DNA from 4 places in the Polymorphospora sp. NPDC051019 genome. Region 3 is predicted to be linked to each of the others. Evidence: riboswitches for the same ligand, from Rfam matches in the RefSeq annotation. Region 3 holds a riboswitch; each other region holds the start of a gene.
What was found. A riboswitch is a leader RNA that binds a small molecule or an ion and turns the genes downstream of it on or off. The one in region 3 is predicted to bind cobalamin.
Positions count from the first base shown of each region.

Region 1: linked by a shared signal. The riboswitch ahead of metE (5-methyltetrahydropteroyltriglutamate--homocysteine S-methyltransferase) and the one ahead of AB0M79_RS32410 (acyl-CoA thioesterase) in region 3 are both predicted to bind cobalamin.
Region 2: linked by a shared signal. The riboswitch ahead of AB0M79_RS10310 (peptidase) and the one ahead of AB0M79_RS32410 (acyl-CoA thioesterase) in region 3 are both predicted to bind cobalamin.
Region 4: linked by a shared signal. The riboswitch ahead of AB0M79_RS01160 (ribonucleoside-diphosphate reductase subunit alpha) and the one ahead of AB0M79_RS32410 (acyl-CoA thioesterase) in region 3 are both predicted to bind cobalamin.

Region 1 is NZ_JBFBCH010000006.1:242,228-247,729, forward strand. It holds gene AB0M79_RS14220 (MerR family DNA-binding protein) at 1-322, opposite strand, end outside; gene AB0M79_RS14225 (hypothetical protein) at 319-705, opposite strand; gene AB0M79_RS14230 (class I SAM-dependent methyltransferase) at 861-1,520, opposite strand; cobalamin riboswitch at 1,627-1,839, shown strand; gene metE (5-methyltetrahydropteroyltriglutamate--homocysteine S-methyltransferase) at 1,954-4,191, shown strand; gene AB0M79_RS14240 (hypothetical protein) at 4,283-4,750, opposite strand; gene AB0M79_RS14245 (DUF916 domain-containing protein) at 4,747-5,502, opposite strand, start outside.
Region 2 is NZ_JBFBCH010000004.1:262,566-268,067, forward strand. It holds gene AB0M79_RS10300 (YfbM family protein) at 1-132, opposite strand, end outside; gene AB0M79_RS10305 (hypothetical protein) at 243-674, opposite strand; gene AB0M79_RS10310 (peptidase) at 725-1,771, opposite strand; cobalamin riboswitch at 1,880-2,019, opposite strand; gene AB0M79_RS10315 (class I SAM-dependent methyltransferase) at 2,403-3,068, shown strand; gene AB0M79_RS10320 (AMP-binding protein) at 3,065-4,540, shown strand; gene AB0M79_RS10325 (alpha/beta hydrolase) at 4,537-5,358, shown strand; gene AB0M79_RS10330 (hypothetical protein) at 5,351-5,502, shown strand, end outside.
Region 3 is NZ_JBFBCH010000028.1:48,297-53,798, reverse strand. It holds gene AB0M79_RS32435 (MFS transporter) at 1-89, shown strand, start outside; partial or broken gene AB0M79_RS32430 (IS3 family transposase) at 223-336, shown strand; gene AB0M79_RS32425 (hypothetical protein) at 530-862, shown strand; gene AB0M79_RS32420 (restriction endonuclease) at 1,448-1,909, opposite strand; gene AB0M79_RS32415 (FAD-dependent monooxygenase) at 2,380-2,724, shown strand; gene AB0M79_RS32410 (acyl-CoA thioesterase) at 2,773-3,282, opposite strand; cobalamin riboswitch at 3,426-3,574, opposite strand; partial or broken gene AB0M79_RS32405 (transposase) at 3,730-4,014, opposite strand; gene AB0M79_RS32400 (nitroreductase/quinone reductase family protein) at 4,259-4,735, opposite strand; gene AB0M79_RS32395 (glucose 1-dehydrogenase) at 4,732-5,502, opposite strand, start outside.
Region 4 is NZ_JBFBCH010000001.1:257,496-262,997, forward strand. It holds gene AB0M79_RS01160 (ribonucleoside-diphosphate reductase subunit alpha) at 1-1,376, opposite strand, end outside; cobalamin riboswitch at 1,505-1,738, opposite strand; gene AB0M79_RS01165 (hypothetical protein) at 1,856-2,974, shown strand; gene AB0M79_RS01170 (discoidin domain-containing protein) at 3,171-5,348, shown strand; gene AB0M79_RS01175 (DUF1996 domain-containing protein) at 5,437-5,502, shown strand, end outside.

The DNA of each region.
Region 1 (5,502 bases), on a different contig from region 3:
TGCAGTCGGTGAGGCTGTCGCAGCGGGCGTCGACGACCTCGACCAGGGTCGTCCGGATGGCGTTCAGGTCGGCGATCCGCGCGTCGATCTCGGCGATCTTGTCGATCGCGCGCTGTCGCAGGTCGGCGGTCGGGTGCCGGCGGCGGCCGGTGTCGAGAAGGTCGGCCACCTCGTCGAGGGTGAATCCGAGCCGCTGCGCCGCCTTGATCACCTGGAGCAGGGCGACGGTGTCCGGCGGGTAGAGCCGGTGGCCGCCGTTGGAGCGGGCCGGTTCGGCGAGCAGGCCCCGGCGCTCGTAGTAGCGCAGGGTCTGGATGTTCACCCCGGCCTGTTCGGCGACCTCGCCGCTGCGTAGCCCGGGGGTCGCCGGGCCGGCCCGGGCGCGGCCGCGGCGGCCCGGCCGACCAGGGACCGCAGTACGTCGGCGTGGCCGGGTGGCACCCGCACGTCGAGGGTCAGCGGGCTGCCGTCGTGGGCCGGGCTGACGGTGAAGGTGAAGAACGAGCAGCAGCTCGCTTCGCGTGCGGTGAGGTCCCTTACCGCCGTTTCGAGGTCGGGCGGGCCGGCCAGGCGAAGTCGGGCGTGGGTCGGGGTGAGCGACTCGACGGCGCGCACGGCGGTGGTGAGCAGGGCGTCGAACTCGGCCAGCCGGGGCGGCCGGTCGGCGGTGGGCAGGCTACAAACGTCCGGGACGACAAACGGCATCACAGCCTCCTCGTACGGGCGGTTCCGGTGCCGGGTCGGCGCCGGCCATCCGACGGTAAGCCTGTACCCGGGTACCGGATGCAACAGCCCGGACCGCCGCGCGCCCTCACCCGCGCGCCCGACGGGTCGGCGCCACCCGTCGGGCCGGCGGCCGGTCAGGGCAGTGACGGCTCCCGTCGCGCCCGCAGGACGATGTCGTTGCGGTGGTGCGTCCCCGGCGGCGCGGGAACCGTCCGTGGCCGGATCTCGTCGACCAGGACGGCCCAGTCGTCGTCGAGCAGCCCGGCGACCTCCCCGGGCTGGTAGAAGTCGGCCGGGTCGACGTCGAGGTCGTGCCGCGGCGGAAGATCGGCCAGATCGTGACTGACGACGAGCAGGGTTCCGCCGGGTGCGACCGTGGCCAGCAGGCCGCGCAGTACGGCGTGACCCGGTTCGCGGCGCAGCGGGAAGTACTGGGCCGAGACCAGGTCGAACGGGCCGGCCGGTGGTGGCTCGGTGGCCAGGTCGACCCGGGTCCACGTCACCCGGCCGGTGTCGTCCCCGGCCGCGGCGCGGCGCAGGGCCACGTCCGAGATGTCGACTCCGGTCACCTGCCAGCCGCGCCGGGCCAGCCAGAGCGCGTCGGCACCCTCGCCGCAGCCGAGGTCGAGGGCCCGCCCCGGCCGCAGGTCGGCCACCTCGGCGACGAGGACGCCGTTGGGGTTGCCGCTGAAGAGCTGTTCCCGGCTGAGGTACCTGTCGTCCCAGAACTTCGCGTCCATGGTTACCACCCTCGGTTCGTCGGTGCCGGAGGTGACCGCCTCCGGCGCCAACATGCCGCACCCCGGACGGGTTGACAAAGAAGTTTGCGGAAACCGCAAAGTAGCACCCCGCCGTCCCGTACGTCGGACACCCTCACCCGGACACCGCCCGAAGGCCCGTACGATGGCGGACGGTGCTGGTTCGCCCGACCCGTGAGGGTGGGGCGTCGTAAGAGGGAACCCGGTGCGAGACCGGGACTGCCCCGCAGCGGTGAGTGGGAACGACCGCCGTCATCAGAGCACTGGACCGCGAGGTCTGGGAAGCGACGGCCAGTAGGCGACCATCGGGTCACGCCCACGAGTCCGAAGACCTGCCAGCGCCGCGCACGCCGCCGGTGTGCGCCGCCGGCGGCCTCTCGGGAGGGCCAGGGCGGAAGCCGGTACCGACCCGTACCCTGCCTTCCCCCTCCCGTGCCCCGCCGGGCACCTCGAGGGAAGGACCCATCCGTTGAGCACCGCATTCGGCCAGAGCACCGTGCTCGGCTATCCGCGCATCGGCACCAACCGGGAGCTGAAGAGGGCCGTCGAGGCCTACTGGGCCGGCACCGTCGACGCCGGCGAACTGGAGCGCACCGCCGCCGGGCTACGCGCCGAGGTCTGGCGGACGCTGCGGGACGCCCGTCTCGACGCGATCCCGTCGAACACCTTCTCCTACTACGACCACGTGCTCGACACCGCCGTCGCCGTCGGCGCGGTTCCGGACCGGTTCGCCCGGCTCGGACTGTCCGAGCTGGACACCTACTTCGCCATGGCCCGTGGCGTCGACGCCGAGCCGGCGCTGGAACTCACCAAGTGGTTCGACACCAACTACCACTACCTGGTGCCGGAGATCGGCCCGGACACCGCCTTCGTCGCCGACCCGGCCAAGGCGCTGCGCGAGTACGGCGAGGCCCGCGAATTGGGCATCACCACCCGGCCGGTGCTGGTCGGGCCGGCCACGTTCCTGCTGCTGGCCAAGGGCGACGATCCGTTCGCCCGCCTCGACGACCTGGTCGAGGCGTACGCCGGGATCCTCACCGCCCTGGCCGACGCCGGGGTGGCCTGGGTGCAGCTGGACGAGCCCGCGTACGTCGCCGACCGCGCCCCGGCGGAGATCGACGCGCTGCGCCGCGCCTACACCCGGCTCGGTGGGATCGAACACCGGCCACGGATCTTCGTGGCCACCTACTTCGGCGAGCTGGGCGAGGCCCTGCCGGCCCTGCTGGACACACCGGTCGAGGCGATCGGCGTGGACCTGGTCGCCGGGCGGGGCAACCTCGACCGGCTCGCCGTCGCGGGGTCACTGCGCGGCAGGACCATCGTCGCCGGCCTGGTCGACGGACGGAACATCTGGCGTACCGACCTGCGTGCCGCGGCGGCCGCCGGGGCGGCGGTCGCCGGGCTCGCCGACCACGTCGCCGTCGCCACGTCCTGCTCGTTGCTGCACGTCCCGGTCGACCTGTCCGTCGAGACCCGCCTCGACCCGCACCTGTACGAGCGGCTCGCGTTCGCCCGGCAGAAGGTGGACGAGGTCGTCCTGCTCGGCCGCGCGGTGCGCGACGGCACCGGGCACCTGCCGGCACCGCCGCGCCCGGCGCCGGCGGCGTGGCGGCACGACGACGTACGGGCCCGGCTCGCCGCGCTCGGTCCCGCCGACCGGCGGCGCGGCGACCACGCCGACCGGGCCGCCCGCCAGCAGGAGCGGCTGGGGCTGCCGGAGCTGCCGACCACCACCATCGGGTCGTTCCCGCAGACCGTCGAGCTGCGTAGGGCGCGCGCCGCCCACCGGGCCGGCACCCTCGACGAGGCCGGCTACACCCGGCGGATGCGTGCCGAGGTCGAGCACGTCATCCGGCTCCAGGAGCGGCTCGGTCTGGACGTGCTCGTGCACGGCGAGCCGGAACGCAACGACATGGTGCAGTACTTCGGCGAGCAACTCGACGGGTTCGCCGCCACCGAGCACGGCTGGGTGCAGTCCTACGGCTCCCGCTGCGTACGTCCGCCCATCATCTACGGCGATGTCGCCCGCAAGGCGCCGATGACCGTGGTGTGGTCCACGTACGCCCAGTCGCTGACCAGCCGGCCGGTCAAGGGCATGCTCACCGGCCCGGTCACCATCCTCGCCTGGTCGTTCGTCCGCGCCGACCAGCCGCTGGCCGACACCGCCGACCAGGTCGCGCTCGCCCTGCGGGACGAGTGCCACGACCTGGAGGCGGCCGGGATCAGGGTCATCCAGGTCGACGAGCCGGCGCTGCGGGAAACCCTGCCCCTGCGCGGGGCCGACCAGAGGACCTACCTGGACTGGGCGGTGGCGGCCTTCCGCCTGGCCACCAGCGGCGTCGCCGACGACACCCAGATCCACACCCACCTGTGCTACTCCGAGTTCGGCGAGGTGATCACCGCGATCGACGCCCTCGACGCGGACGTGACCAGCATCGAGGCGTCCCGTTCGAAGATGGAGGTCCTCGACGATCTCGCCGCGGTCGGCTACCGCCGGGGTGTCGGCCCCGGGGTGTGGGACATCCACTCGCCACGGGTGCCGTCCCACGCCGAGGTGGTCGAGGCGCTGCGCCGCGCCGTCGCGGCCGTACCGGCCCGGCGGGTGTGGGTCAACCCGGACTGCGGCCTGAAGACCCGCGGCTATCCCGAGGTCGAGGCGTCGCTGCGGCACCTGGTCGCGGCCGCCGCCGAGGTACGCGGCAACTGACGGCACCGGGTCGGGCGGGCTCTCCGGTCCGCCCGGCCGGGCGCCGGCGACCTCGACGCACGGCACGGCGTCCGAAACGGCCCCTGCGGATTCACCTGCGGCGGCTGAGCGTACGCAGTCCGGCGCCGGCGCCGACCAGGGCCGCGCCGAGGACCAGGATGCCGCCGATGGCGAGCCCGGTCTGCGGGAGCCGGCCGCCGGGATCGGGTGACGCCGACGGGGTCGGCGGCGCGGGGGTGCCGGTCGGCACAGGGCCGGGGGTCCCGGTGGGGGTCGGTTCAGGGCCGGTGGGGGTGGGTCCGGGCGTGGTCGGCGCCGGTGCGATCGACACCGTGACCTCCGTCCGGCGCGCGGTCCCGGAGTCCGGCGCCGCCGACCCGGCCCGCAATCCGCCGGCCAGCGGTGTCGCGAGGGCGGCCGAGACCACGGCCGGCGGCACGGGCGCGGCCGGCGCGGAGGTGGCCGCACCGGTCATCCCGGCGGTGAGAAGGAGCCCCACCGCGACCCGTGGGACGGCCGCCCGGTTGGCCGGACGCGGGGCGCGGCCGGCCGGTGTCATGACGCCACCGGCCGGACGGTCGGCGCCGCCTCCGGCGCGGCGTCGAAGCCGCCGGCGGCGACGATGCGGTGCCAGCGCCTGTTCCGCAGCCACCAGCCGAGCAGCAGCGCCCCGGCCAGCAGCAGCCCGGCCGCCAGCGGCCACGGCACCGCCCACAGCGCCGAGTCGCGGCTCAGCGAGGGCAGCGGTCCGCCGCTCTCCTGCGGGTTGACGGTGACGGTCGTGGTCAGCAGGCCGGCCGGGAACACGCCGGGGAACCGTTGCGTCAGCCGCAGTTCCGAGTCGGGCAGCAGCTCGGGGATGTCGATGACCTCGCTGTTGGCGACGCGTATCCCGAACGGTCCGGTGACCTGGACCCGGGCCTTGCCGGAGAAGCGGACGTTGCCGTCGTTGGCGATCCGGTACGTCACCGTCATGTCGCCGCCGAGCGACAGCGGCGGGTTGGCATAGTCGACGTCCAGGGCGGAGATCAGGGCGGCCGGTTCGACCGGGCCGGCGACCCGCAGGTAGATCCGGGCGGCGATGCGTCGCTCGACGTTGACGGTCTGCCCGTCCTCCTGCCGTTCCTCGGTGTTGACCGAGGCGATCAGGCCGCCGATGTGGTCGCCGGGGCTCGCGTTGGCCGGTACCGCCAGTTCGAACGGGACGTCGGCCCGCTTGCCGGCCGGCAGCGTGTACGACTTCTTCGGCAGGGTGACCCAGCTCCCGACGCCGGTGGCCGGCTCGTCGGCGGTCAGCAGGGCGAATCCGCC
Region 2 (5,502 bases), on a different contig from region 3:
GCAGTGGTCGACCTTGTCCCAGGCCTCCTCGATCCCGGTGACGATCGCCATCACCGCCGCGTCGTCGTCGGCCGACAGCAGCCGGGCCGCCGCCTCCTCGTCGATCGCGAAGTGCACACCGAGACTGCTCATGACCCGTTCTCCTCCACCGGAACCCGAAATGCCTGGCGGGAGGGTACGGGAGCGGGCCGACGCATCCGGGCCGGGCGGGGGGAAGCCGCCCGGCCCGGATCGTCAGCGGATCACGGGGGCGAGATGCCCGGGGCCGCGCCGGACCCGAACGACCATCCCTCCACAGTGCCCGGTGCCGGGTTGTAGCTGCTGGCGCCGAGCGTGCTGTACGACCAGCTGCCGCCGGCCGGGGCGTGCCAGTACGACCAGTACGCGCTGGCCGGCGGGGTGTTGACGCACGGTTCGGTGGCAGCGGTCGGCAGCCCGTCGAGGCGGCAGACGAACGCCAGCCCCCACCGGGCCGTCCCGGTGACGGCGAAGCCGGCGCCCTGGAGGGCGGCCAGCCCGGTGGCCGGGTCGCCGGGCGCGCACCGTACCTCGATCGACCCGCCGAAGGCGGTGAAGTCGACGACGACCGTGACGCCGGTCGTCCCGACGCAGGCCGCGGCGTGCGCGGCCCGGGGTGCCGGCTCGGCGACGGTGAGGCCGGCGGTCAGCAACAGGAGCGCGGCGAGGGTCGCGGCCCAGCGTCGGGTTCGCGCGATCGCCGTACTCACCGGCACGCCAGGGTGGGCGCGGCGCCGCGGGCGCCGGTGGCGGAGAGCTTCGCGAAGCCGACCGCCGCCAGCCCCGGGACGGCCTGGGCGGTGGCCCGGGGCGCGGTGGCCGGGTCGAAGCCGGCGCCGGTGTACGCGACCGCGCCACGGTCGGCCACCGGGCCGGAGCAGCCGACCTGGAGGCCGAGCAGGAAGATGTTCGCCCTGGCGGCGGCGATCAGCCGCCCGCCGGCCCACAGCGCCTGGGCGGCGAGACCGGTGCTGTTGGCGTTCGGCTCGCCGGCCGCGTTGCCGAACGAGCCGTTCGCGGCCTGTACGCCGGTCAGCCAGGCGAGCCCGGCCGCCGCGTCGGCGTACCGGTCGACGGCCAGCAGGGCCTGCACGGCCAGCGCCGTCGCGTCGACGTCGCTGACGCAGGTGGCCTGGGCGAACAGCAGCGGGTAGCCGCCGTCGGCGCAGCGGCTGCCGGCCAGGAACGCGGCGGCGGTGGCGGGGGCGCCGGCCGGGGTGCGGTCGAGGGCGAGCAGGGCGAAGGACTGGCTGAAGGCGTTGCTGTAGTCGCCCCACGCGGACCGGTCGGAGAACCGGCCGGACGGGTCTTCCAGGCCGCGCAGTCGGGCGACCAGGTCGACGTCGCCGAACGCGGTCGGGTCGGCACCCCGGACCTGGGCGGCGAGGGTGAGCTTGGCGGTGGCGCCGGCGTACGCCTCGGTGCCGCCGTCGCCGACGTAGCCGGTGAGGATCTCCGGCCGGGCGAGCCAGGTGAGCGCCTTGGCGCCGTTCTCGTCGGCGACCTTGGCGGCGGCGAACGCGAAGATGGCGTCGATGGTGAGGCCCTGGTCGGGGTAGCTGACGCCGCCGAACTCGGTCTCGAAGCGCTCGCCGTCGACCATCTGCCGGGCCAACCAGCCGGCGGCGGCGTCGGAGCGGCTCAGGGTCGGCGGGGCGGCGGCCGCGGCGGCCGGTGTCGCGACGGTGAGGGCGGCGGCGAATATGCCGCACAGCAGGGCGGGGAGTTTGTGCCGGGATAGCGAGCGGACCATGTGTGGGCACGCCTTTCCGGCCCGAAGGTAACGAGGCCGGAGGTCCCTGCGCTCACGGTGCGCGGTGGGGATTTATCCGGACTCCGTCCCGTGGGCCACGACGGGTGAGGAGCGGGTTTGCGCGCAGGTGGGCATTCGGGCTCACCGCCGGGCACAATGCAGTGCTCGACGGCCTACCGTTGCGGGCCAGCGCCGGACTTCGACCGGACTTCCCCCACGGTGCACGCATCTTCTGTTGTGGACGGTAAGTCTTTCCGAGTCGCCCGCCCGGTGTCAATCCGCTGGTGGGTGGCATGTGCCACCCCGGATGTCACCCTCCCGACAGTCACTCTCCGCAATGTGGCAACGGTGCGACGGACGTGAATTCGAAGGGCCCGTATCCGCCGGGTTCGTCAGATGATCTACCCGTTTCTAACTGAATGATCATCGTCTATAGTGATGCTCGGCGACGTGGCCAGGTGGCATTGCTGCCGGGTGCATTCTTTCTGGATCTCGGCAAGCAGGGGAGACCGGGTGAAACCACTGCACCACGGTCAATGTCTGGCGCGAATCCGGCCGCCCATTGTGGCGTAGCTCGGCCACCGCCCAGCCCTGACCGATCCATTGCCGTAAGGCTGATGGGGGGAGACCTGTGACCACCGAACTCTGGAATCCGGCGACCTTCGACGCGCTGCGGCGGCAACTGATCCCGTCGTTCGACCTCCTCTACGGCAGCGCGGTCAGCGTGGTCGCCATGTCGGTGCCCCGCCGGCCCCGCATCCTCGACCTGGGCGCCGGCACCGGCCTGCTCAGCGCGGCGCTGCTGGAGCGGCTGCCCGACGCCGAACTGCTCCTCGTCGACCGGTCGCAGCCGATGCTGGCCAAGGCCGTGCGGCGCTTCGAGACCGTCGAGCACGTCCGCACGCTGGTCGCCGACCTCACCGACCCGCTGCCGGTCGGCCCGTTCGACGCCGTCGTCTCCGGTCTGGCGATCCACCACCTGCCGCACGAGGGCAAGCGCGACCTGTTCGCCCGCATCCGCGACGTACTGCGCCCGGGCGGCCTGTTCGTCAACGTCGAGCAGGTGCTCGCGCCCACCCCGGCGATCGAGGCGCTCTACGACCGCCAGCACGAGAAGCACGTGCACGACTCCGAGACACCGGCCGACGAGTGGGCCGCCGGCCGCGAGCGGATGAAGCACGACATCTGCATCGACGTCGACACCCAACTCGACTGGCTGCGGCAGGCCGGCTACGCGCAGGTCGACTGCCTGGCCAAGGACTGGCGGTTCGCCACGTACGCCGGGTGGACGGCATGACCACCGAAGACCCGGACACGCTCTACACGGCCGTACGCGCGGTCGCCGCGGCCCGCCCCGACGCACCCGCCGTCGAGACCACGGGAGGAGACGCGGTCAGCTACACCGAACTGGTCGCGCTGGTCGACCGCCTGGCCGGCGGCCTGGCCGCCCGGGGCGTACGCGCCGACGACAGCGTCGCCTTCGCCATGCGCAACAGCATCGGATACGTCGCACTGATCATCGCCGTGGCCCGGCTCGGCGCCCGCTACGTACCGCTGATGGGCAACTTCGACGCGGCCGACCTGCGCACCGCGCTGGACCGTACCGAGCCGGTCCTGGTGGTGACCGACGGTCACCGCGAGCTGCCGCCCGGGCCGCCCACCGTGGGCCTCGACGAGCTGGGCGCCGCCGACCCGCTCGCGGAGCCCGCCACCGAGGTGCACCACCGGATCTTCCGCACCCTGTGGACCTCCGGGTCCACCGGCTTCCCGAAGCTGATGGCCTGGCGGCAGGACAAGTTCGTGCGGGAGCGCCGTCGCTGGATCGCCGACGTCGACATCCGCGACACCGACGCGTTCCTGTGCCGGCACACCCTCGACGTCGCGCACGCCACCGACCTGCACGTCTTCGCCGCGCTGCTGTCCGGGGCCCGCCTGGTGCTGGCCGACCCGGCCGCCCCGGCGGACGTACTGCTGCGCCAGCTCGCCACGTACGGGATCACGGTGATGAGCGCGCTGCCGAAACACTACGAGGACCTGGTGGCGGCGGCGGACGGCGAGGTGGACCTGTCCCGGCTGCGCCGGCCGCTGTGCGGTGGCGCCTACCTGCCCCCGGCCGTCATCCGGCGGGCCGACGAGGTGCTCGGCATCCGGATCCGGCAGATCTACGGCTCCACCGAGTTCGGTCTCGCGCTGGGCAACATGACCGACGAGGTTCAGGCCGACGCCGGCATGATCCCCGTACGCGGTGTCGGCACCCGCCTGGAACCCTTCGTCGAGACGGTCGGCACCGAGCCGGACATCGGCGAGCTGGTCCTGAAGTCGGACTGCACCAGCGAGGGCTACCTCGGCAACGACGAGGCCAACGCCCGCACCTTCCGCACCCCCGAGTTCTGGACCGGTGACGTGGCCCGCCGCGGACCCGACGGCTCCTACCGCATCCTGGGCCGGGTCTCCGAGGCGCTGGCCACCCCGGCCGGGCCGGTGCTCGCCCCGATGCTCGACGACGAGATCGCCGGAACCGGCGCCGTCGACACCGCGGTCTGCCTCGCCGTCCACCCCGGACGGTACGCCGCCCAGGTCGCCGTCGCGGTCCGGCCCGCCACCGGCCGGTCCACCGACGAGGTCGGCAAGATCGTGGAGGACGTCCTGCGCGCCCACGGGCTGGACGGCACCGTCCGGTTCGTCGACGAGATACCCCGCACCCCGGTCGGCAAGATCGACAAACCGCTGCTGCGGCACCGCCTCGGCCTTTCCGGAGGATCCCGATGAGCATCCACCACGACCGCGGCGCCGGCCCGACCCTGCTGGTCGTACCGGGGCTGGCCGCCACCGCCGGCTTCCTCGCCGAGGCCGTCGCCGACCTCGCCGCCGACCACCGGGTGGTCACCGTCGAACTGCCCGGCCACGGCCGCAACACCGGCGGTACGGCGTCGCTGGCCGCCGCCGCCGAGGACGTGCACCGCACCGTCGAGGCGCTCGACCTGCGCGACGTGACGCTGCTCGGCTGGTCGCTCGGCGCCACCGTCGCGTACGGCTACCTCGAACGCTTCGGTGCCGCCCGGACCGCCGGGCTGGTCTCCGTCGAGCAGACCCCGTGCCTCGTCGGCGACGACGGCTGGCCCTTCCCGGCCTTCGGCAACCTGACCACCGCCGCCGCCGCGCAGTTCGGACAGGCCATCGCCGCCGACTACGGCGCGTTCGCCGACAACCTGGTCCGCGGCTCGTTCGCCGCCGGCGCCGACCCCGATCCGGCGGTCGTCGCCGACCTGGTCGCGCAGGCCGGCCGGTGCGACCCGGCCGCGGTCGGCGCGCTGCTCGCCGACGCGGTCGCCGCCGACTGGCGGCAACGGGTCTCCCGGCTGGGCGTCCCGACCCTGCTCGTCCACGGCGCCCGCAGCCAGGTCTATCCCGGTGCCGTCGGCGGCTGGCTCGCCGACGCGATCCCGGGCGCCCGGCTGGAAACCTTCGCCCACAGTGGACATCTGCCGTTCGTCGAGGAGCGCGACAGGTTCACCCGTACGGTCCGCGAGTTCGTCGCCCGGGTCGCCGAGCCGGCCCGCACCCATGGGAGTGAAGCCGATGGCTGAAACCACCGCCGCGTCCCCCGCCCGCCGGCTGAGCTGGATCTACCCCGACCGGGGTACGGCCTGGCAGCGCCGCGCCGAGGACGAGGCCGTCTGGGAGCCCTACCGGAAGGTGGCCGCCGACCTCGGCCTGGAGATGACGCTCAA
Region 3 (5,502 bases):
ACGTCGTCGTGATGCTCGTCGCCTTCGCTGTAGCCACGGTCGTGGCCGCATGGATCGCGGGTCGCGCCCGGCGGGTGCCCGTGGCCTGAGCCGCGCCGCCGATGTCATGAAGCGGACAGGGGAACCCGTAGGACGCCGGGACGTTGTGACTGGGTCCCCGTAAAGTGATCAACCTGTTGTGAGAGCCCGATGCCCAGGATGGGGCCAGGAGGAATCATCACGATGGGTACCCGACGACGACACACGCCGGAGCAGATCATCCGCAAGCTGCGCGAGGGCGAGAAGCTGATCGGCCACGGCGCCGCCGTGCCGGAGGTGTGTAAGCAGTTGGAGGTCCAGCTACCCCAACACAGCGAAGCTACCGCACCCTGCCCTCGCATCGGGCGCATTTCAGCAGGTCACCCTACCTACTGGCGGTGATGCTCGCGGCTACGGATCCTTGTTGCGTCAGCTGGCCGCGCTTGTACTCCAGCCGGGCAGCGTGATCACGGCTCGGCAGCATGAGCAGGCCGCCAGATATCATGTTGGGATGGGTCGATTTCTTGCACTCTTCAACGGCGCGGCTGATGAGGTCGGCAAGGCCGAACTCACCGAACAGCGCCAAAGTGAGTTCATCCACGCCTGGGCGTCATGGGCGCAGGCCAACGAGAAAGCTCTCATCGACCCCGGCGCTCCATTGAACGCGAAGAAGCTGATCACGGCGCAAGGGGTCGAGGACCTTACCGACGCCATGACCGGCTACACCATTGTGGAGGCGGACTCGCACGACGAGGCAGTTCAGATCTTCGCTGGGCATCCGCACCTGCAGCTATTCGCCGGAAACTCGATCGTAGTCCTGGAATGTCCGCCTCGGCCCGGCTGATACGCCGACACCGCCACCAAGCCACGAAAAGCCGCGCCTTTGGGCATGGACACCAGCGACCGCAGCCGGCTGATCGCTGCGGACCCACCGTCAACTCGCGATACAGACGCACGGCACGCGCCCGCAGCTCGGCGGCGGCGTCCAGTCGGTCGAAGTAGTTGTCGTGCTCGTAGAAGAAGTCCGCACGGCGTCGTGCGGTTCGCCGAGACCGGGCGGGAAGTCGGTGGGGTCGGCGAGTGCGGCAACGCGGCCAGCGGCGTCTGGTAGCGCTGGTCCAGTGCGACCAGGGTGCGTGCGGCGGCCGGGTAGTCACGCACGAGTTCGGTGACCTCCGCGGGGTCGACTGTCACGCCGCTGGCCTCGCACGCCGCTGCCTCGTCGGCCAGCGCGGTGCGTACGTCGGCGCCGACCCGTTCGGCGTCGGTGTCGGCGAAGTACTCCGGATCGACGTCGAGGACCTCTGCCAGACGCAGCCACAGGTCGAGTTGGGGAGACGACGGTTGACTCCATGGGGACGTCGGCTGGTAACGTGCCCGTGCCTTTGACAGGTGACGGTGCCATCCGGCCGACGGCGCCGTTCTCCGGCTACCCGGACGTGTCCGCCTCCAACATCTCGTTGTATGTGGGAGGCGGACAGGGACTTCCCCCCGAGGGGGTTGGCGAGGGCTGGCGAAGGAGTCCTGGGCTTGCTGGTGGCGCAGGTGGCCGTGTGGTGGCGGGAGCGCCCAAGCTGGGGATCGGCGCGACCTGCGTGGCGGCCCATTCCGTCAACATGGGTCGGTCCACCAACGTGATTCGGCAGTGTCGTGCAACCTCCCGCGCCGGCCGCGTCGGCGTCCCTGTCGTCACCAGCAACGCCACGTCCGCTCTGTGGACGTCACGAGCGGTGCCGGCAAAGCGCTGCACATCCGGGCTACCCAGTTTGCCCTTGTATCGCTTGCACTGCACGACTACCCGCCGCCCATCGGGCGTGTAGGCGATCACGTCGGCTCCCATGTCATTGGCGCCGCCGCACACGCTGACCTCGCGGAACCCGCTCACGCGCATCAGCCGTGCAACATACCGCTCGAACTGAGGACCGGTCATCGAGTCCGTGACGGCGATATTGCGTTCCCAGTCCGCCAATCGCCGTGCCCGCTGTACACGCGTCCACAGCCAGAAGCCCGCGCCAGCGACCACTACAAAAGCAAGAAGGGCGGCAAGGACCGGGTGCCGCTCGACGAACTCGATCACCAACCAGACCAGCACAAGCAGCAACATGCCGGTGAGCAACAGCATTTCACCTGAGTACTTGCGACGAGTACGGCGCTGACGTCGGGCCATGCCCACGACCTCCCCAAGCCTGAGCCAACACTGGCTGTCAGTGAACAGCGAGTGATCACTGTAGATGCGGGGTACGACATTTCAATCGAAGCCGACCGCAGGGTCGCACGGTCGATGATGAGCATGTCGACGGCCGCCCGACGCGGCCACGATCGTCTACACGGCCGTCCGCGCCCCGACGGGCCGGGTACGGCATGAACTGCGGCATCGCCGACGCCGACAACCTCGCCTGGAAACTCGCCGCCGTCCACCACGGCTGGGCCGGCGGGTCTCCACCCTCGACCTGCTCGGGCCGAGGCCGACCCTGCTCGCCACACCGGCCAGGGCGGCCTGGGCCGACAAGGCAGCCGCGGTCGCCGCCGAACGACGGATGCCGCTGCGCACACCCGGTCGGTCCCGACGTGCTCCGCGGCCCGGACAACTCGTTCACCAGCGTGTTCGACGTGACGGCATTCGGGGTCGTTTCCGTCCGGCCGGACGGACATGTCGGCTGGCGGAGCCGGCACACACACCCGACATCGCCCCGGAGGTCGTCCTGAACCGGCTGCCGGGCCGCTGATCACGTACCTGTGATCGCGGTGACGGGATCAGACGGCCACCTGGTCCGGGCCGTGGCCGGCGAGGGCGTCGCGTAGGGCGAGTCGGTGCCGTCGCCGGATCTCGGCCTGCCGGAACGCTTGGTGGTCGCCGGGCGTCTCGGGGAGCAGCGCCGGCACCGTTCGTGGTTTGCCGTTGTCGTCGACGGCGACCATGACGAGGTGTGACGTGGCGACGGTGGTGGCCGGGACCGCGCGGTCCCACCGGTCCGCGGTGACCTTGACCGCGACCTCCATCGAGCTGCGCCCGGCCCAGGTGATCCTGGCCTGTACGTGCACGACGTCACCGACGCGTACGGCCTGCAGGAAGACGGTCTCGTCCATGGCGGCGGTGACCGCGGGGCCGTCGGAGTGCCGGGCGGCGACGACCCCGGCGACGGAGTCGATGAGGTTGAGGATGCGTCCGCCGTGCACCGTACCCATCAGGTTGGTGTGGTGCTGGTCCATGATCTGCGACAGGGTCAGTTGCGACGCCGACGGCGGTCGCCCCGGTGGTGTCATCGCTGTCTCGTCCGTTCCAGAAAGGTGGCGTCACGGACGGGACGGCGAACGCCACCGCTGCCAGGGGCCGTGGCGGGACGCGCGTCCGGCCCACCCGCGAGGCCGTCGGCAGCGCACACGCCGACCGTGTGCGCGGCGCGGGCAGGTCTTCGGACTCGCGGGCACGACCGGGGGTACCGGTCTCCTACCGGCCGTCGCTTCCCGGACCGTTGCGGTCCAGTGCTCTGTTGACGGCGTTCGTTCCCACTCACCGCTGCGGGGCAGTCCCGGTCTCGCACCGGGTTCCCTCTTACGACGCCCGCCCCGGTGGGACGGGCGCACCAGCGCCACGGGCGAGCATAACCAGGTACGGGCCGGTGTGCCGTGGCGCCGGGCACACCGGGAAAGAGCGAGGCCGGGTGCCAGTACGTGTCGTAGACCCGACAGGTTCCGCCGGTTACCGGCTCTTCACAGACCAGGGTGTAGTCGTGGCCTGCAGCCGCCGGTCTCGAGCAGGGACCTGGCGATGTAGTTGGTGATGTTGCGGAATCCGAGCGCGGAGCCGCGGAGGTGTTCGAGCCGTCCGTTGATCGCCTCGGTCGGGCCGTTGGATGTGCCGGGCCGGTCGAAGTAGGCCGGCACGTCGTCGGCACGCTTCTTCAACGTCCGGCCCAGCGTGATGACCTCGCTCAGCACGGCCGGGACGCCGGCGCTGACCGAGTCGATCAGCGCGGTCATCAACACGCGGCCACGAGTTCGTCGAGTCTGCAGAAGGTCGTTAGATCGGGGTGGGCGAACGCGTGCGAGCGGTCGCCGACGGTAGCGTCGGGCACGTGGCGGTTCTTTCAGGATGAGCGTGTAGGAGCCTTTCCCTCTGGAAACCTCGACATCCATCTGGGACCGCCGCGCCAGCTACACCCTCATCTGGCGAAGAGCTGCTCTGGCCGCGACTACACCCCAGCGCCTGGGAGTAGGTCATCTGTCGAGGGATCCGCGATCACGGCCGATGGCGGAAGCTGATGCGCATCAGCCGACTGTCAGCCCAGTCTTCGAGCCGAGTCGGCCGGATGGTGCCGGGGTCGTGGGGCTGGTTGAGATCGGCGACGATCTCCGCCAGCACGGCCTGACGTTCAGCTGGGTCGGTGACAGGCGTGGCCCGTGCGGGCAGATCTGCGCGGATCCCGTTCTTGAGGTGGAAGGTGAAGTTGGGATTGGCGAGAAGGTTCGCGTGCCAGTCGGTCGCGGCACCGCCGGCGCCGCTACACAGGTAGGTGGTGCCCGCAGCTCGGTAGAAGAAGATCTCGATGCGGCGTGGCCGGCCGGTGCGGCGCCCCAGCGTCGTGATGTCGATGATCCGTTCGCTGGTGCCTGCGGCGGGTGTGATCTCGATGGCTCGCCGGATGTGATCGGGCAGGTGCGACAGAGACGCGTCACGTGCGGAGTCGTTCCATCCGGTCGTGTCTGGACTGCTCATGCGGTCTCGGTCTGAAGGGCGGGCCCGAGGAGGAGTCCACCGTCGATGACGTACTCCGACCCCGTGATGAACGACGCGTCTGATGACGTGAGGAACAGGAGAAGCCGGGTGACGTCGGTCGGCTCTCCAAGTCGGGGGATGGCGAACGGCTCGGGTGAGTAGAAGTCGGCGATTGCCGCGGTGGCGCCGGCTGCTGGTTCTTGGATGAAGGGGGTCGCGATCACGCCGGGGTGGATGGTGTTGACGCGGATGTGGTCCCGGCCGAGTTCGAGCGCTGCCGTTCGGGTAAGGCCTCGCACGGCCCACTTGCTGGCGACGTACGGCGCGTAGTGCGCCGTGCCGCCCAGGCCCATCGTCGAGGCGATGTTGACGATGGCTCCCCCTGTCGCGCGGCGCAGAGCGGGGGCGGCGACCTTGATGCCGAGGAAGGTCCCTGTGAGGTTGATGTCGAGGATGCGCGACCACGTGGCCTGGTCCGTGTTCTCAATCGGCGCCGGCGGGTTCTGGACGCCCGCGTTGTTGACGAGCACGTTCAGGGCGCCGAAGGCGCTCTCGGCGGTTAGCACAGCAGCGGACCACGAACTCTCGTCGGTGACGTCGAGGCGGGTGAAGTGAGCGCGGGTCCCGAGCTCGTCGGCGAGAGCGGCGCCGCGTTCGGTGTCGATGTCGCCGATCACCACGTTCGCTCCCTCCGCGTGAAAGGCGCGTACGTGGCTCGATCCCTGGCCACCGGTCCCACCGGTCACGAGCACGGTCTGGTTGTCGAA
Region 4 (5,502 bases), on a different contig from region 3:
GCGGTCTCGGTGTCGCTGGAGACCTCGATGATCTCGGTGCACAGGTTGGACAGGTGCACCACGTTGCCGGGTTCGGCGGTCTGGTTGCACAGCCGGTTGGCGGCGTCCTTGAAGGTCATCCAGCCGTTGCCGGTCTGGGCGAGGGTGCGCATCATCCGGCCGTACAGGTCGCGGGCCTTGACCTGGCGCACGTGGCGGCCGTCGGCCTCGGCGGCGCGGTAGGCGGCGTCGAACTCCTCGCCCCACAGGTCGGGCAGTTCCGGTACCTCGTCGGGGTCGAAGAGCGACCAGACCCCGTCGGCCTCGACCCGGCGCATGAACTCGTCGGGGATCCAGTTGGCGAGGTTCAGGTTGTGGGTACGGCGGGCGTCCTCGCCGGTGTTGTCGCGCAGCTCGAGGAACTCCTCGATGTCGGGGTGCCACGGTTCGAGGTAGACGCAGGCGGCGCCCTTGCGCCGGCCACCCTGGTTGACCGCGGCGACCGAGGCGTCCAGGGTACGCAGGAACGGGACGATGCCGTTGGACTTGCCGTTGGTGCCCCGGATCAGCGCTCCCCGCGAGCGGACCCGGGACCACGAGATGCCGATCCCGCCGGCGAACTTCGACAGGTGCGCGACCTGGGCGTAGCGCTCGTAGATGGAGCCGAGTTCGTCGCGCGGCGAGTCGACGAGATAGCACGACGACATCTGGGTGTGCCGGGTGCCGGAGTTGAACAGCGTCGGCGAGCTGGGCAGGTAGGCCAGCGACGACATCAGCCGGTAGAAGGCGATCGCCTCGGCCGGGTTGGTGGACAGTCCGCAGGCGACCCGCAGCAGCCAGTACTGCGGGGTCTCCACGACCAGCCGGCTGGTCGGGTGCCGCAGCAGGTAGCGGTCGTAGACGGTGCGCAGTCCGAAGTACTCGAACCGCAGGTGCCCGTCGGGGTCGATGGCGTCGTCGAGCTTGCGGGCGTTGATCCGGACGAACTCGGCGGTCTCGTCGCCGATCAGCCCCTCGGCGTGGCCGAGCCGGATCGCCTGGCTGAACGAGGCGATGCCCTGGCCGCGTACCTCCTTGTCGACGTAGGCGCCGAGCAGCCGGGCGGCGAGACGCGAGTACTGCGGTTCCTCGCCGATCATCTCGGCGGCGATCTGGATCGACAGCCGGTCGAGTTCGGCGGTGGTGGCGCCGTCGTACAGGCCGCTGATCGTCCTGGTCGCGACCCGCAGCGGGTCGACGTCGGCGAGGTCGTCGGCCCACCGGTCGACGGCCCGGACGATCTTGTTGACGTCGACCGGCTCGGTCGAGCCGTTACGTTTGCGCACCTGCATCTGGGTCCGCCTGGCAGCGGGCGCTCCGGCGTCCGCCGGTGCCGGGGCGACCTCGGTGACCGTCACAACACTCTCCTCGCGACTTCGGTCCAGGGGTCCGGATGGCGGCGCGCGGACGACACCGACGGCCCCGCCGGGCCGGCGAGGATCACGATGGCGTCGGCCGTCCCGCGCGGCCTCGGACCACCGCGCACGGGCGTGCGCGGTGTGCTGGCAGGTCTTCGGACTCGTGGGCCGGCGCGGAGTCTCCGCGTTCGCCTACCGGCCGTCGCTTCCCAGGCGGCCCGGCTCGTGGCCGGGTGGCGCCCAGTGCTTCTGACGGCTGTCGTTCCCACTCACCGCTGCGGGGCAGTCCCGGACTCGCACCGGGTTCCCTCTTGCCTCGACCGCCCCGGACGGGCGGCCGAACCAGCTACGGGGGACACCATATATAGGGGACCTGCAAAAGTCACACCCAACATCTAGGCGCGGCGTGTCGCGTGAGACACGAAACGACCGGGCCGGGGGGCACCCCGGAACCGACCGCGGTGCGGTACGGTCCACGCGTGCGCGCAGGATGGCGACGCGGGTCCGACCCCCCGCCCCCGACCGAGGCCCCACGCCGGTCCGGCATCGTGTCGCCGGCGGGCGCCGTGTCGCTGGCCGGCATCGTGGCCGCCGCCGCCGCGGCGGTCGGCTGGGCGGTCGGGCTGGCGGTGTTGCAGCCGCTCACCGAGCCGAGCGGCCCGGACGCGTACGCGGAGAACAACACCTACTGGGTGCGCGACCTGCGCTTCATGGCCATCGTCGCGGTCGTACTCGGGCTGGTCCTGGCCGCTCGTGGGGATCGGCGGGCCACCCGGACCGGTGTCACCGCCGGCCTGCTCTGGATCGGCGCCGACGTGGCGCTGGACCGCTCCGACCTGGCCGGCTGGCCGGCGGCCACCGCGCTGGCGGTGCTCGGTTGCCTGGCCGTGGGCACGGTCGCGGCGACCGGGCGACGGTCCCGCCGTCCCGACCGCCGGGCGCTGGTCGTCGCCGCCGCGGTCGGCGTGGCCCTGACACCGCTGGCGGCGCTCATCGAATCCCCGACCGACACCGAGCCGGCGCTCACGCCGGCCGCGCTCACGGTCAGCGGGACACTGCTCGTGCTGACGGTCGGTTCGGCGCTCGCCGCCGGTGTCCTGACGGCACCGGCCGGTGTCGGCACCGTGGCGGCCGACCGGGCCATCCCGAACCACCTGCTCCGCCGGCTGGCGCCGGCCACGGCCGTGCTGGCGCTCGGCGCGGCCGGTGCGGCCTGGATCCGGCTGGTCGAGCCGTACGAGCGGCTGGGTCCGTCGCTGCTGCTCGGGGTGGTGCTGCTGGCCGGGCTCTCGCTGCTGTCCGCGCGCTGGCCCGCCGGCCGGCCCGCGTGGGACGCGCAGGGCGCGACGATCGTCCTCCTGGCCATCGGCTATCCGGTGCTGACGATGTTCTGGCTGTTCCTGCTGATGTTCGGTACGCCGATCGCGACCCTGCTGACCGCGCTCGCCGGCAGTGTCCCGGTCAACTCGGCCGACACCGACTCGCTGTACGCGGCCGTCGGGTCGGCGACCGGGCTGACGATCGGGGTGCTGCTGGTGGCGGCCGACCGTGCCCCGTACACCACCCGCGACGCGGCCGCGCTGCCCGACGGCTCCTGAAACCACCCCGCCCGGCGCCGGGAACCGGCCGTCAGCATAGTTGATCTTGCCGGGGAGCGCTCCCCGAGCGTTGACTAGGCATTGACATACCTCGAAACACGGTTCAGAGTGTCCGATTAAGAGAGCGCTCTCTCATGCGGTCGTCATCGGTTGGTAACCGGGTCGACACACCACGCCCTGTCGAAGAGGAGCTGCCATGCGTCCCACCCCGCCCCCGACCGGCCGATGGCCCGCCCGCCCCACCTGGCTACGCCTCGGCGCCCTGGGCGCCGCCCTCGTCGCCCTGCTCGGCGGATACGTCGTGGCCACCACAGTGACCGCCAGCGCGGCGGAGATCCTGCTCTCGCAGGGCCGGCCGGTCACCGCGTCGTCGACCGAGTCGATCGCGTTCCCGGCCTCCGCCGCCGTCGACGGCGACAACGGCACCCGCTGGTCCAGCGCCGCCGCCGACCCGCAGTGGCTACGCGTCGACCTCGGCTCACCGGTCGCGGTCAGCCGGGTCGCGCTGCGCTGGGAGACCGCGTACGCCAGCGACTTCACCATCCAACTGTCGACCGACGGCTCCTCCTGGACCACGGCACACACCACCGTCGGCGGCACCGGCGGCGACCAGAGCCTGACCGTGGCCGGCACCGCCCGCTACGTACGGCTGCACACCACGAGGCGGGCCACCGCCTGGGGCGTGTCGCTGTTCGAGTTCCAGGTGTACGGCGGCAGCGCACCCGGCGGCTGCGGCACCACCAACGCCGCCCAGGGCCGCCCGGCACTCGCCTCCTCGGTCGAGTCCGGCGCCTACCCGGCCAGCGCGGCCGTCGACGGCAACACCGGCACCCGCTGGTCCAGCGCCGCCGCCGACCCGCAGTGGCTGCGCGTCGACCTCGGCAGCACCCAGGCGATCTGCGGCGTGACCCTGAACTGGGAGGCGGCGTACGGCGTCGCCTTCACGATCCAGACCTCCGCCGACGGCAACACCTGGACCACCGTCCACACCACGACGAACGGCACCGGCGGCGTGCAGAACCTCACCGTCACCGGGTCGGGGCGCTTCGTCCGGGTGCACGGCACCACCCGGGCCACCCCGTACGGCTACTCGCTGTGGGAGTTCCAGATCCGCACCGGCACCACCGGCACCCCGCCGCCGACCACCCCGCCACCCACGACGCCGCCGCCGACCACTCCCCCGCCGGGCGGGAGCCGGCTGTTGTCGTACCAGAAGCCCGCCGTCGCCTCCTCCGACCAGAGCGACGTCAACTGCTACGAGTGTGTGCCGGCCCGGGCCTTCGACAACGACCCGGCGACCCGCTGGGCGACCAGTTCCACCACCGGCTGGGTCGACCCCGGCTGGATCTACGTCGACCTCGGCGCGACCGCCACCATCACCCAGGTCGTGCTCCAGTGGGACCGGGCCTACGCGACGTCGTACCAGATCCAGGTCTCGCCGAACGCGACAACCTGGACCACGATCTACTCGACGACCAGCGGCCGGGGCTTCAAGGAGACCATCAACACCACCGGCACCGGCCGCTACGTGCGGATGTACGGCACCGCACGGGCCACCCCGTACGGCTACTCGCTCTACGAGTTCCGGGTGTACGGCACCGGCGGCAACCCGGTCGCCCCGCCACCGATGCCGCCGGACCCGGTCTTCCCGGCGACGCGTCTGGTGTGGAGCGACGAGTTCAACGGTCCGGCCGGCAGCAAGCCCGACCCGACGAAGTGGACGATCGACCCGGGCACCGGCCAGAACAACGAGTTGCAGTACTACACCAACAACGACAACGTGTCGATGGACGGCACCGGCTCGCTGGTGCTGGAGGCCCGGCGGCAGAGCGCCGGCGGGCGCGAGTACACCTCGCACCGGATGAACACCGGCAACAAGTTCCACGTCCAGTACGGCCGCATCGAGGCCCGGGTCAAGGTGCCCAAGGGCAACGGCCTGTGGCCGGCGTTCTGGATGATGGGCGCCGACTTCCTCACCGGCCGGCCGTGGCCGTACAACGGCGAGATCGACATCATGGAGGTGCTCGGCCGCAACACCCTGGAGGGCTACTCGACGCTGCACGCCCCGCAGTACAACGGCGCCGGCGGCTACGGCCTGAAGTATCCGGCACCCGGCGGCGTCGACTTCGCCAACGACTACCACGTGTGGTCGGCCGAGTGGGACAGCCGCGGCATCACCTTCAAGGTCGACGGCCAGACCGTCTTCTACGCCAGCAAGGACACCGTCGAGTCGACCCGCGGCCCGTGGGTCTACGACCACCCCTTCTACATCATCCTCAACCTGGCCGTGGGCGGTGACTTCCCCGGACCGGTCGACGGCACGACGCCGTTCCCGTCCCGGATGTACGTCGACTACGTCCGCGTCTACCAGTGACGGCGGTGGCCGGTGGCCGGACGCGTCCGGCCACCGGCCACCGGATGCACAAGCCCCCTCGTATGCCATCGACGCCAAGGAGGCAACCATGCGACGGGCACCCCGCAAGATCCGGACCAGGAGGGCGGCCGCCACCGGCGCGCTGTTCGTCCTG